2 regions of the Micromonospora sp. NPDC049240 genome follow, and region 2 is predicted to be linked to the other one. Evidence: riboswitches for the same ligand, from Rfam matches in the RefSeq annotation. Region 2 holds a riboswitch; the other holds the start of a gene.

Region 1 (6,780 bases), on a different contig from region 2:
GCGCGTGCGCGGCGAGCAGCGTGACCAGCCCGTCGGCCTGTTCCCGGAACCGGGCCACGTTGGGCAGGTGGGCGTGCGCGTCGTAGGCGTCGCGCCAGTCGTGGAACCGGATCGCGCCGAGGCCGCGCGCCGGGCCCTGCCGGAACAGGAACGTGTCGTCGGCCGCGTCCCGCCGGGTCGGCACCGCCGGGTGCTCGGTGGGCCGGAACAGGTAGTTGGGCATGAACTTGAGGATCAGCGCCAGGTTGACGTGGACGGTGCCCTCCAGCTTCGGCAGGCCGCGGATGTCCTTGGCGGCCTTGTCGAAGTAGGTGTCGGCCTCGAAGCCCTTGGCGGCGATGACGTCCCAGAGCAGGTCGATCACCTTCTCGCCCTCGGTGGTGACCTTCATCTTGGTCATCGGGTTGAACAGCAGGTAGCGGCGGTCGTCCGGGCCGGCCGAGCGGAAGTAGTCGACCGCCCGGTCGCTGAACAGCTTCATCGCCACCAGCCGGGCGTACGCGTCGGTCAGCTCGCGGCGCACGTGCGGGAAGTCGGTGACCCGCCGGCCGTACAGCACCCGGCCGTGGGCGTGGCTGACCGCCTCGTACATGGCGTGCTCGCAGATGCCGACGGACGCGGTGCAGAGGTTGAACTTGCCGACGTTGACCGTGTTCAGCGCGGCGTCGAACGCGGCCGGCCCGGTGTGCAGCACGTCCTCGGCGCGCACCGGGTAGTCCTCCAGCCGGAACTCGGAGACGTACATCTGGGCGGCGACCACGTTGCGGACCAGCCGGTACGCCGGGTGCCGGCTGTCGGCGGCGAAGAACACGTACCCCTCGGGGCCCTCGACGTCGGCGCGCCGGCCGAAGACCGAGACCAGCCCGGCGACGTTGCCGTTGCCGATGTAGTACTTGCCGCCGGTGGCCCGGAACCCACCCGCGCCGTCGGGGGTGAGCAGCATGTCGGTGGCGTAGATGTCGGCGCCGTGCGGACGCTCGGAGAGACCGAACGCCATCACGTGCCCCTGGTCGAGCAGCTCGGCGGCGCGGGCCCGGGCGGCGGCGTTGCCGCTCTGCCACACCGGCCCGAGGCCGAGCACGGTGACCTGCCAGGTGTACCAGTAGCCGAGCCCGTAGAAGCCGAGGATCTCGCTGAGCGCGGCGTTGCGGGCGGTGTCCCAGCGCTTGTCGGCGTCGTCGCCGCCGTCGGCGGACGGGGTGAGGAACGTGGCGAAGAGGCGTTCCCGGGCGGCGAAGTCGAGGAAGTCGGCGTACCACTCGCGGGCGTGGTAGCTGTCGACCAGGGCGCGCTTGCCCCGGGTCTCGAACCAGTCGATGGTGCCGCGCAGCAGCCGCCGCGAGGTCTCGTCGAGGTCGGCGGGGTCGTAGTGGTGCGGGTGGAACAGCAGCGGGTCGCTCACGCGGGGGGCCTTTCCGGGTCGAGGTCGCGGAGGGTGGCCAGGACGTCGTCCAGCCATGCCAGCACCATCCGCTCGTACGCGATGCCGCCGCGCAGCACCACGTGCTGCAACGCCGCCCGGGCGTCGGGTGCGGCGGAGCCGAAGTCGCGGCGCTCGCCGGCCAGGTAGCCGGCGAGGACGGTCTGGTGGTCGGCGCGATAGCGCTCGACCTCGGCGACCAGGAGCGCGCGCCCGGCCGCGTCGTCGAACGCGGCGCCCCGGATCTTGACCGCCAGTTCGTGCCGGACCGCCTCCGGGCGCACCGGGGCGTGCAGCCAGCCGACAAGCGCGGCCCGGCCGGTCGGGGTGACCGACCAGAGCTTCTTGTCCGGCAGGCTCTCCTGACCGATCTCCTCACCGGTGATCCGGTCGTCCTCGGCGAGCTGCTTGAGGACCCGGTAGATCTGCTGGTGCGTGGCGGTCCAGAAGCGCCCGATCGAGCGGTCGAAGCGACGGGCCAGCTCGTAGCCGGAGGCGGGTTGCTCCAGCAGCGAGACGAGGATGGCGTGCTCCAGCGACATGCCGGTCATCTTGCTATGCACTTTGTTGCATAGCAAGACCCCGCCCGGTAAGGCACGGCCGTGAGGGTGGTCATAACGGCTGGACGACCGGCGCACCGGTGCTGCTAGCCTTTCGGGAGGTCATGAGCGCCAGCGTCAAGCCCCGGCTCGCTGGCCGGCAACCCTCCGCCACGGTGGGGTGCTCCGGGTGAGGACCAGGCGCCGGCCGCAGCCGGCGCAAGCGTGGCCTGGCACCCAGGTCAGCACCAACCGGCCAGGGAGACCCGATGTTCGCACCACCCCTCGTTCCGACCCGCCTCATGCTGGTCACGCGTCGCCACGTCGACCTGATGCGGGTGTGCAGCGACCGCTGTCGCGACGTGCGCTGAGCGACCGCTCCACCCTTCCCCGATCCACCCTTCCGGCTTCGCCGTGCCCGGCGGCGCCGGTACCGGCACGCGTCCCGCGTGTCCGTCCACTCTGGAGAGACATCGTGCGTATCCGTACCGCCCTGACCCGCGTGGCCGCGCTCGGCACCGCCGCCGTGCTCGCCGCCACCGCGCTGACCGCCTGCGGCGGGTCGGCCGACGACGCGGCCGACAACCCGTACGGCCTGCTGCAACCCGGTGTGATCCGGGCCGGCACGCTCACCGACGCCCCGCCGAACGTCTTCCTCAAGGACGGCGAGTTCACCGGCTTCGACAACGACCTGCTGCGGGCCGTCGCCGGGAAGGTCGGTCTGCGGGTGGAGTTCGTCGGCACCGACTTCTCCGCGCTGCTCGCCCAGGTCAACAACCGCAAGTTCGACGTGGGCAGCTCCTCGATCACGGTCACCGAGGCGCGGAAGAAGACCGTCGACTTCGGCAACGGCTACGACTTCGGCTACTTCGGCCTGGACGTGCCGGCCGGCTCCGCGATCACCGGCTTCGACCAGCTCGCCGGCAAGCGCGTGGTGGTGGTCCAGGGCACCGTGCAGGACGACTTCGCCACGAGGGAGAAGCTGAACCCGGTGCGGGTGCCCGACTACAACGGCGCGGTCAACCAGCTCAAGGCCGGCACCGCCGACGCCTGGATCGCCCCGGCCGAGATCGGCGACAAGTCCGCGGCCGACAGCACCGGCAAGATCAAGGTCGCGGCGAAGCAGCTCAGCCCCGCGCCGACGGCGTACGCGGTGGCGAAGGGCAACGACAGGCTGCGCGAGGCGCTGGACAAGGGCCTCGACCAGGTGATCGCCGACGGCACCTGGAGCCGCCTCCAGGCGCGGTACTACCCGGGCCGGCCGATCCCGGCCGACTTCACCCCCGGCAGCGGATCGGTCGCCGTGCCGTCGCCGTCGGCGGCCTCTGCGAACCGGTAACCGGGCACGAGCGGGACGGACGGAGCGGACATGGATCCACTGAGCACCCTCTGGGAGACGTTCTTCGACTGGGGGTCGATGCGCGAGGCGCTGCCCGAGATGCTGACCGTCGGGCTGCCGAACACGCTGATCCTGGCCGCCTCCGCCGCCCTGCTCGGCTCGGTGCTGGGCATGCTGCTGGCGGTCGCCGGCATCTCGCGTACCCGCTGGTTGCGGTGGCCGGCCCGGGTCTACACCGACGTGTTCCGCGGCCTGCCGGCCGCGGCCACCATCCTGCTCATCGGCGTCGGCCTGGCGCCGCTGGGCATGGAGGTCTGGGGCCCGAACCCCTACCCGCTGGGCGTGCTGGCGCTGTCGCTCATCGCCGCCGCCTACCTCGGCGAGATCTTCCGGGCCGGCATCCTGAGCGTGGAGGCCGCCCAGTTGGAGGGCGCCCGGGCGCTCGGCTTCTCCTGGGCCGAGTCGATGCGACTGGTGATCATCCCGCAGGGCGTACGCCGGGTGCTGCCCGCCTGGGTCAACCAGCTCATCGCGTTGATCAAGGACTCCAGCCTGGTCTACTTCCTCGGCCTGCTGGCCAGCCAGCGGGAGCTGTTCCGGATCGGCCAGGACTACGCGGCGAACACCGGCAACCAGTCCGCGCTGCTGCTGGCCGGCCTCTGCTACCTGCTGCTGACCGTGCCGCTGACGCACGCGGTCAACTGGCTGGACCGGCGGCTGCGCCAGGGCCGCCCGGCCACCCCGCCGTCCGAGCCCGACACCGACCTGACGCCGGCCGGCGTCACCCCGACCGGAAGGGACCCGCGATGAGCACCAGCACCGTCACCTCGGTCAGCCTCGCCGTCCGCGACGTGCACCTGGCGTTCGGCGCGCACCGGGTACTGCGCGGCGCGGACCTGGACGTGGCCCGGGGCGGCACCGCCTGCGTGATCGGACCGTCCGGCTCCGGAAAGTCCACGCTGCTGCGCACGATCAACCGGCTGATCGAGCCGGACCGGGGCGACGTGCTGTTGGACGGGCGCAGCGTGCTGCGCGACGACCCGGACGCGCTGCGGCAACGCGTCGGCATGGTGTTCCAGCAGTTCAACCTCTTCCCGCACCTGAGCGTGCTGCGCAACGTCACGCTCGCGCTGCGGAAGCTGAAGAAGCTCGACCGGGACGAGGCGGAGGCGGTGGCCCGCGCCCAACTCGACCTGGTCGGGCTCGCCGCGAAGGCCGACGCCCGGCCGGCGCAGCTCTCCGGCGGCCAGCAGCAACGCGTCGCCATCGCCCGCGCGCTCGCGCTGCGCCCGCAGGTGATGCTCTTCGACGAGGCCACCTCGGCGCTGGACCCGGAGCTGGTCAAGGGCGTGCTCGCGGTGATGGCCGACCTCGCCGCCGCCGGCATGACCATGGTGGTGGTCACGCACGAGATGGGCTTCGCCCGCACCGTCGCCGACACGGTCGCGTTCATGGACGCCGGCAGGGTGCTGGAGGCCGGGCCGCCGGCCGCCGTGTTCGAGGCCCCCGAACACCCCCGGTTGCGGCGGTTCCTGTCCCAGGTGCTCTGATCAGCCCTTGACGGCGCCGATCAGCACCCCCTTGATGAAGTGCCGCTGGATGAACGGGTAGACCGCGACGATCGGCGCGACGGTCAGCACCACCACCGCCATCTTGATCGCCTCGGTCGGCGGCATGGTCACCCCGCTGGCCGCGCCGGAGGTGTGCGGCGCCTGCCCGGCCAGCAGGTAGCTCTGCAACACCCGCTGGATCGGGTACATGTCGTTGCGGTCGATGAACAGCAGCGCGTCGAACCACACGTTCCAGTAGCTGACCGCGTAGAAGAGACCGACCACGGCGATCACCGCGCGGGACAACGGCAGCACGATGCGGCCCAGCGTCCGGAAGTCGCTGGCGCCGTCGATGCGCGCGCTGTCCAGCAGCTCCTGCGGGATGCCCTGGAAGAAGCCGCGCACCACCACCAGGTTGAACACGCTGATCGCGGACGGCAGCACCAGCGCCCAGATGGTGTCCTTGAGCCCGAGCCCGGTGACCACCAGGTAGCGGGGCACGAGCGGCGGGTAGACCAGGAACGGGATCAGGAAGTACGCCAGCAGCCAGCGGTGCCCCACCGTGCCCGGCCGGGACAACCCGTACGCGGCCAGCACGGTGACGGTCAGCGCGATCGCGGTGCCGCAGACGGTGACCAGCGTGCTGATCCACAGCGCCCGGGTGACCGCGCCGCCGGCGAAGATGGTGGCGTACGCCGAGGTGTCGATGCCCTTCGGCACCACCACCAGGCCGCCCGCGTCGGCGATCGTCCGGCGCGACGAGAGGCTGGTCACCAGGACCACCCAGAGCGGGAAGAGGACGCCGAGCACCAGCAGGGTGAGCAGGGTGGCCTTGAGCGCCTGGCCGACGCGGGTGGGGGGTTCCTCCCACACCGGGCGGTGGGGCCGCGCGCGCGGCGGCCGTCGGATGATCACGGTCATGACTTCGAGTAGATCCCTCGTTCGCCGAGCAGGTGCGCCACCCGGTTCGCGGCCAGGATCAGCACCAGGCCGACGACGGCCTTGAACAGGCCGGCCGCCGCGCCGTAGCCGTAGTTTCCGGTGGCGATGGAGAAGTGGTAGACGAAGGTGTCGAGCACCTCGGCGGCCTGCCGGCCGACCGCGTCGCGTTGCAGCAGGAACTGTTCGAAGCCGACCGAGAGCGCGTCACCGAGGCGCAGGATCAGCAGCAGCACGATCACCGGACGCAGCCCGGGCAGCGTGATGTGCCAGAGCCGCCGCCACCGGCCGGCGCCGTCCGCCGCGGCGGCCTCGTAGAGGCTCTGGTCGATGGTGGACAGCGCGGCGAGGAACACGATGGTGCCCCAGCCCACGTCCTTCCAGACCGCCTCGGCGGTGACCAGGACGATGAACGTGTCCGGGTTGGTAATCACGTTCCACGGCTGCATGCCGGCGTCGCGCATGGTCTGGGCCAGCAGCCCCGCGCCACCGAGCATGGCGACGAAGAAACTGATCACCAACACCCAGCTGAAGAAGTGCGGCAGGTAGACGATGGTCTGGACGAGGCCGCGCAGCCGGCTGGAGAGCAGGTTGTGCAGCATCACCGCGAGCAGGATCGGCAGCGGGAAGAAGAACACGAGCTGGAACGCGGTGATGGCGAGCGTGTTGCGGAACGCGTCCCAGAACGCCGGGTCGTCGAAGAGGAGCTGGAACTGGCCGAAGCCGATCCAGTTGCTGTGCGTGAACGCCTGCCACGGATTGTCGCCCAGGTACGGGTTGTAGTCCTGGAACGCGATGACGTTGCCGGCGATCGGCAGGTAGCTGAAGATCAGCAACACCAGGAAGCCGGGCGCCACCATGGCCAGCAACTGCCAGTCGCGGCGCAGCCGGCTGCCCAGCGGCACCCGGCGACGGCGGGGCGGCCGGCGGCGGGCCGGTGGGGCCGGCTCGTCGGGTCGGGCCCGCCCGGGCCCGACCGCGACGGCCGGCTCG
Region 2 (6,780 bases):
CGCCAGCCGGGTCGCGGCGAACTGGTAGCCGCGCATCGCCTTCACGCCGCCGTCGCCGGCCACCCGCCGGGCCCAGGTGCGGGCCGCGTGCCGCCGGCCCAGGCTGCCCAGCGCCGCCACCTCGGGCGGGGTGAGCCAACCGGCCCGGACGTAGTCGGGCAGCGTGCGCTCGGTGAGCCGGCCCTCCCAGGCCCGCAGCCAGACGGCCAGCCCCACCATGCCGAAGAAGATGGGCACCATGACGCCGAGGTAGCCGTAGAGCACGATCACCTGCTGCCCGGTGGCCTGGGCCAGTGACGGCAGCAGGTTCCAGGTGCCGTGCAGCATCATGGCCAGCAGCAGGCCGGCGAGCGGGGCGAGGATCCGCACCCGCCGGTCGGCGGTCCGGGCGGCGACGCCCAGCCCGACGCCGGTCATCGAGGTGAACAGCGGGTGGGCGAAGCCGAAGAGCAGGATCCGCACGATGAAGATCGCGATCACCTGCTGCGCGCCGGTGGCCGGGCCGTACTCCTCCACGCCGGTGCGGTAGCCGTATCCGCCCAGGTAGAGGATGTTCTCGACCATGGCGAAGCCGACCGCGGACAGCCCGCAGTAGACCAGCCCGTCGGTGATCCCGGAGAACTCCCGGCGCCGGAAGATCAGCAGCAGGATCGGGCCGGCCGCCTTGGTCAGCTCCTCGATGAACGGCGCGACGAGCACGGCGGTCAGCGCGGCGGGCAGCCCGCGGTCCTCGAACAGTCGCGCGCCGGTCTCGTTGACCAGCAGCGAGATGGCGGTGGAGACGAACGCGCCCCAGGCGAAGCAGAAGATCAGGTATTTCAGCGGCTCGGGTTCGTAACGGTCGAGCCAGAGGAAGCAGGACACCAGCACCGGCACCGGCAGGATCGCCGCGATCACGCCGACCAGCAGCGCCTCCGCGCCCAGGCTCTCGCCCAGCGTGAAGACCATGAACAGCGCGCCGGCCGCGATCAGCAGCACCACCGCGGCCAGCGCCAGGAAGCGCCGCCAGCCGAGCCGGCGCAGCGGCATGCGCGGCGTCGACGCCCCGGGTGGCGGGACGGCGGGCGCGGGCGGCGGCGGTGCTCCGCCGGGCGGGGTGACGGCCATGCGGTCAGCGTAGCCACCCGCGCCCCACTGGTCCGGCCGCATCGTGACGGCTATGCTGCCGGGCAGGTCACGAGCGCCAGCGTCAAGCCCCGGCTTGCTGGCCGGCAACCCTCGTCGAGTTCGCGGTGGGGTGCCCCGGGTGATGACCGGGCCCAGCGCCGCGTCGCGTGCTGGGCAAGCGCGGACCCCGTCCCGGCACCCCGGGGTCCCCTGTGACCCGGAGGCTCCGCCATGACCGTCACCCTCGTACCCGCCCTCCCCACGCTGCCCGTTCCGGTCCGGCCGGACCCGCTCGGCGTGCTCGGCGTACCGGGAGAGATCAACCTGGACCACGCCGCCAGCGCGCCGTGCGCGCGGGCCGCGGCCGACGCGGTGGCCGAGCTGCTGCCCTGGTACGCGAGCGTGCACCGCGGCGCGGGCGCGATGTCCCGGCGTTGCACGCTTGCCTACGAGCGGGCCCGGCAGACCGTGGCGGACTTCGTCGGCGCGCGCCCCACCGACCACGTGATCTTCACCCGGAACACCACGGACGCGGTGAACCTGCTGGCCCGGGCGCTGCCGGCCGGCACCACGGTGGTCACGTTCGGCGGGGAGCACCACGCGAACCTGCTCCCCTGGCCGCGCGGCACGGTCCGGCTGCCGGTGCCGGACAGCCCGGCCGGCGCGGTCCGGTCGCTGAGCCTGGCGCTGGCCGAGCTGGCCCGTGACGCCCGGCCCGGCCGGCCGGTGCTGGTCGCGGTGACCGGCGCCAGCAACGTCACCGGCGAGTGCTGGCCGGTCGCCGAGCTGGCCCGGGTGGCCCACCGGTACGGCGCGCGCGTCCTGGTGGACGCCGCGCAGCTCGCCCCGCACGCCCCGGTCGACGTGGCCACGCTGGACGTGGACTACCTGGCGCTCTCCGGCCACAAGCTGTACGCCCCGTTCGGCGCCGGCGTGCTGGTCGGGCGCGCGGACTGGCTGGACGCCGCCGCGCCGTACCTGGCCGGCGGCGGGGCCACGGGTCACGTCGGCGCGGCCACCCACGAGGTACGGTGGGTGACCGGCCCGGCCCGGCACGAGGGCGGCACCCCGAACCTGCTCGGCGCGGTGGCGCTGGCGGCGGTCTGCGCGGCGTTCACGGCGGCGGACCGCACCACGCTGCACGCCCGGGAGCAGGCGCTGCTGTCCCGGCTGCGGTCCGGCCTGGCCGCGCTGCCGGACGTGGTGGAGCTGCGCACGTTCGGCCCGGACGCGCCCAGGGTGGGCATCGTCAGCTTCGTGGTCGCCGGGCGGGACTCCGCCGAGGTGGCCGCGCACCTGGCGGCCCGGCACCGGATCGGCGTGCGGGACGGCCTGTTCTGCGCCCACCCACTGACCCGCCGCCTGCTGACCGAGGCCGCCGCCCGCTCGGCCCGCACCGACCTGCCGTCCACCGCGCTGCGGGCGAGTCTCGGCCTGGGCACCACCGCCCACGAGATCGACACCCTCCTGACCGCGCTGGCCGCCCTGGCCGGTCCGCGCTGAGCCGGGTGGGGACGGTCAGCCGACCGGAGGGGCGGTGGGGGACGCGTCGGCGGGCTGGTCCTTTCCGTGGAACGCCTGCCGGACCAGGCGGTTCGCCTCCTCCTGGTCGATGCCGGACGCCACCATCAGGTCGCTGGCGGCGGTCCGCACCTGGGCGATCACCACGCTGCCGGAGAAGCCGACCCCCTCGGCATACGCCCGGCCGGCTTCGCTGACCGCCCGCAGCGCCCGCTCCCGGGCCTGTTCCGGCTCCTCGCCGACGGCGAACTCGTGCCGGAGCAGGCGTACCGACTCGGCGAGGTGGGCGACGGAGTCGGGCATCGGCTCGGGGACCGACTCCTCGTCCTCGATCATGGTGACCGCGCGGCGGATCAGCGTGCCGCTGTTGCGCATCGCCCGGTCGATCGGCTCGGCCGCCTCCGCGTAGTGGGTCAGCTCGCTGCGCCGGTGCCAACGGGCCGGCGAGATGGTGATGGTCTCCTTCGCGCCCTCGATCGCCTCGCTGAGCGCGGCCAGCTCCTCCTTGTTCTCCCGGAGCCGGAACAGCGCCCGCTGGGCCGCGCCCCGGTCCCGGTTACGCAGCGCCTCGGCGCACGCGTCGAGCTGCGCGGCCAGCAGGTCCAGCGCCGGTCGGGCGGCCCGGTTGATCACCCGGAGCGGGTTCAGCGGGAGCAGGACGGCGGTCACCAGCAACGCGATGCTGCCGCCGATGAAGGCGTCGACGAAGCGCGGCAGCTCGAGGTTCTGGGTGGACGGGCTGAGCGTCACGATCAGCACCGCGGTGGCCGCCGCCTGGATCACGATGGCCACGCTCGCCCCGGCGAAGATGGTCAGCAGGATCGCCGACGTCACCACCAGCGCGAGCTGCCACGCGCCGGTGCCGAGGAAGTAGATCAGCACGTCGCCGACGAACACGCCGACCGCCACCCCGATGATCAGCTCGACGGTACGCCGGAACCGCTGCCCCACCGAGGCGGCCAGCGTGCCCACCGCGGAGATCGGGGCGAAGACCGGCTGCGGGTTGTGCAGCAGCCGGTGCGAGACCAGGTACGCCAGACCGGCCGCGAGCCCCGCCTGCAACGCCAGGCCGAACGCGGTCCGGACCCGGTGCAGCCGGTCGTGCAGCGTGGCCTTGCTCCGGTCGCGCAGCTCGTCCACGGCGGCGGCGATCCGTGGCCCGTCCAGGTCGCCCAGCGCTTCGCGCGACGTCAGGCGCCGCAGGAACGGCGGTCGTCGGTCCTGGGCCATGGCGGGTACTACCCGTCCCGACCCCGGTGAATCCTCGCCCCGACGACGGAGTGGGGCAGACTTCACCGGATGGACGACCTGACGGCCCGGTGGCGGGCGACGGCCCGGGCGGCCGGCGCGACCGACCCGGACGGCGTGGCGCGGGCCGGGGCGCGGCTGCTGGCCGGCTGGCGGGAACCGCACCGGCAGCACCACACGGAGGACCACCTGCGGGCGGTGCTCGACGTGGTCGACGCGTACGCCGATCTGGCCCGCCACCCGGACCTGGTCCGGCTCGCGGCGTGGTGCCACGACGCGGTCTACGACCCGCGGGCCGGCGGCGACGCCAACGAGCGGGCCAGCGCCGACCTGGGCGACGCGCTGCTCACCGCCGCCGGGCTGCCGGCCGCGGCGGTGACCGGGGTACGCCGCCTGGTGCTGCTCACCGCCGGCCACGCGGTCGGACCGGACGACCCGGACGGCGCGTTGCTCTGCGACGCCGACCTGGCGGTGCTGGCCGCCGCGCCGGACGACTACGACAGGTACGCCGCCGCCATCCGCCGCGAGTACGCCCACGTCCCGGAGCCGGACTTCCGCGCCGGCCGGGCCGCCGTGCTGCGGCACCTGCTCGCCCTGCCGGCGCTCTACCGGCTACCCGACCCGCACGCCCGCTGGGAGGCGCCCGCCCGCGCCAACCTGACCCGCGAGCTGGGCACGCTGGGCTGAGACCGGCGCGGTCGAGGCGAAGACGTGTTTCGGGCGGCGCAGGCCGGCGTCCCGCAGCAGGCGGACGATCTCGCGGGACGGGACCACCGTCGCGCCCAGCCAGACCGCCACCCGGAACCGCTCGGCGGGCAGGTCGTAGTGATCCCGGTCGAAGCCGCGCCGGCTGGCGCCGAGCAGCTCGGCGAAGGCGTGCAGCTCCGCGAAGGAGACGTCGCTGATCAGGTGCGACCAGAGCCGGCCGCGCCAGGGCACCGCGGGCGGGTCCAGGTAGAGCACCGTTCCAAAGTACGCCGGTAGCCTTCCCGGCATGGCTGCCCATCCCCTCCTCGACGAACTGCGGGACGCGCTCGGCGAGTCCGCCGTGCTGACCGACCCGGACCTGCTGGCCGGGCACGAGCGGGACGAGGCCGACCTGTGCGCCTCGGGCACCCCGCTGGTGGTGGTCCGCCCCCGGGACACCGCGGGCGTGGTGGCGGCGGTACGCGCGGCGGGCCGGCACGGCGTACCGGTGGTGCCGCAGGGCGCCCGGACCGGGCTGGCCGGCGCGGCGAACGCGGTGGCCGGCGCGCTGGTGGTGAGCACGGTGGCGATGGACCGGATCGTGGAGATCGACCCGGTGGGCCGGATCGCCGTGGTGCAGCCCGGCGTGGTCAACGCCGCGCTGGCCGGGGCGGTGCGGGCGCGCGGGCTCTGGTACCCGCCGGACCCCGGTTCCTGGGAGTCGTCCACCATCGGCGGCAACGTGGCCACCAACGCCGGCGGCATGTGCTGCGTGAAGTACGGCGTGACAAGCGAGTACGTGCTCGGCCTGGAGGTGGTGCTCGCCTCCGGCGAGGTGCTGCGCACCGGCCGGCGCACCGCCAAGGGCGTCGCCGGGTACGACCTGACCCGACTCTTCGTCGGCTCGGAGGGCACACTCGGCGTGATCACCGAGGTCACCGTGGCGCTGCGCCCGGCGCCGGAGGCGGCACTGACCCTGGTGGCGGTCTTCGGCACCACGGCGGCGGCCGGCGGCGCGGTGGCCGGCATCGCCGAGCGGGGGCTCACCCCGAGCCTGCTGGAACTGCTGGACCGCACGCACCTGCGGGCCATCGAGGCGTACCGGCCGATGGGGCTGCGGACCGACGCGGAGGCGCTGCTGCTGGCCGCGGTGGACACCGGCGACCGGGCGGCCGACGACCTGGCCCGGATCGCCGAGGTCTGCACGGCGGCCGGCGCGGACGAGGTCTGGGCGGCCACCGACGCGACCGAGGCCGCCGCGCTGCTCCAGGCGCGGCGGCTGGCCCACCCGGCGATGGAGCGGTTCGCCGCGCAGACGTTCCCGGCCGGCAACGGCGGCCTGGTCATCGACGACGTGGCGGTGCCGCGCGGCCGGCTGGCGGAGCTGCTGGACGGCGTGGCCCGGATCGCCGTCGCGTGTGACGTCCCGATCGGGGTGGTCGGGCACGCCGGCGACGGCAACATGCACCCGAACATCGTGGTCGACCGCGCCGACCCGGCCAGCCTGGAGCGGGGCCGGCGAGCCTTCGACGAGATCATGCGGCTCGGGCTGGACCTGGGCGGCACCTGCACCGGCGAGCACGGCGTCGGGCTGCTCAAGCGGGACTGGCTGGCGCGGGAGATCGGCCCGGTGGGCGTCCGGGTGCACCAGGCGATCAAGGCGGCGCTGGACCCGGCCGGGCTGCTCAACCCCGGCAAGGTGCTCTGACTCAGCCCTTGTCGTCGGCGGGCGTGGCCTGGGTGAGCAGCAGCAGCACCTCGTACGCCACCGGCGGCGCCGGCTCGCCCGGGCAGTCCTGGATGGTGACGGTCAGCCCCGGCGGGATCAGCAGCGTCGAGGTCAGCACGCCGATGCAGAGCTGCCGGTACCGCCGGGCCTGGTCGGTCTCCCGGGCCAGCGCCGGGTCGGCGAGCATCCGCTGCAACCGGGACGTCTGCTCCGGGTTCAGCGAGCCGGTCGCGTCGACGCCGTCGCCGGCGCAGTCCCGGCACTGCCACCGGCCGGTCGGCTCCACGTCGAGCGTGCGGACCACGCCGTCCCCGCCCAGCCGCTGCATCAGGGTGACGAGGTTCCCGGTCGGTGTCGGGGTGGCCGAGCCCTGCTGACCGGGTGCGGTGGTGCCCTCGGCGTCGCCGAGGAGCGCGCAGCCGGTCAGGGCGGTCGCCAGCAGGACGCCGGCGGACAGGGCGGGGACGCGCGACCACGATGGGCGAACC

What was found. Region 2 has a riboswitch for S-adenosylmethionine ahead of AB0B02_RS13185 (aminotransferase class V-fold PLP-dependent enzyme). Riboswitches for the same ligand answer to the same signal wherever they lie in the genome.
Region 1: linked by a shared signal. The riboswitch ahead of AB0B02_RS06375 (ABC transporter substrate-binding protein) and the one ahead of AB0B02_RS13185 (aminotransferase class V-fold PLP-dependent enzyme) in region 2 are both predicted to bind S-adenosylmethionine.

Annotation. Positions count from the first base shown of each region.
Region 1 covers NZ_JBEZCX010000003.1:233,465-240,244, forward strand. Annotated here, with positions in the region: gene AB0B02_RS06365 (acyl-CoA dehydrogenase family protein) at 1-1,402, opposite strand, end outside; gene AB0B02_RS06370 (PadR family transcriptional regulator) at 1,399-1,962, opposite strand; SAM riboswitch class IV at 2,081-2,191, shown strand; gene AB0B02_RS06375 (ABC transporter substrate-binding protein) at 2,435-3,298, shown strand; gene AB0B02_RS06380 (amino acid ABC transporter permease) at 3,329-4,108, shown strand; gene AB0B02_RS06385 (amino acid ABC transporter ATP-binding protein) at 4,105-4,848, shown strand; gene AB0B02_RS06390 (carbohydrate ABC transporter permease) at 4,849-5,769, opposite strand; gene AB0B02_RS06395 (ABC transporter permease subunit) at 5,766-6,780, opposite strand, start outside.
Region 2 covers NZ_JBEZCX010000007.1:277,139-283,918, reverse strand. Annotated here, with positions in the region: gene AB0B02_RS13190 (PrsW family intramembrane metalloprotease) at 1-1,149, opposite strand, end outside; SAM riboswitch class IV at 1,173-1,294, shown strand; gene AB0B02_RS13185 (aminotransferase class V-fold PLP-dependent enzyme) at 1,339-2,610, shown strand; gene AB0B02_RS13180 (FUSC family protein) at 2,626-3,858, opposite strand; gene AB0B02_RS13175 (metal-dependent phosphohydrolase) at 3,928-4,563, shown strand; gene AB0B02_RS13170 (DUF4031 domain-containing protein) at 4,489-4,872, opposite strand; gene AB0B02_RS13165 (FAD-linked oxidase C-terminal domain-containing protein) at 4,871-6,271, shown strand; gene AB0B02_RS13160 (hypothetical protein) at 6,273-6,780, opposite strand, start outside.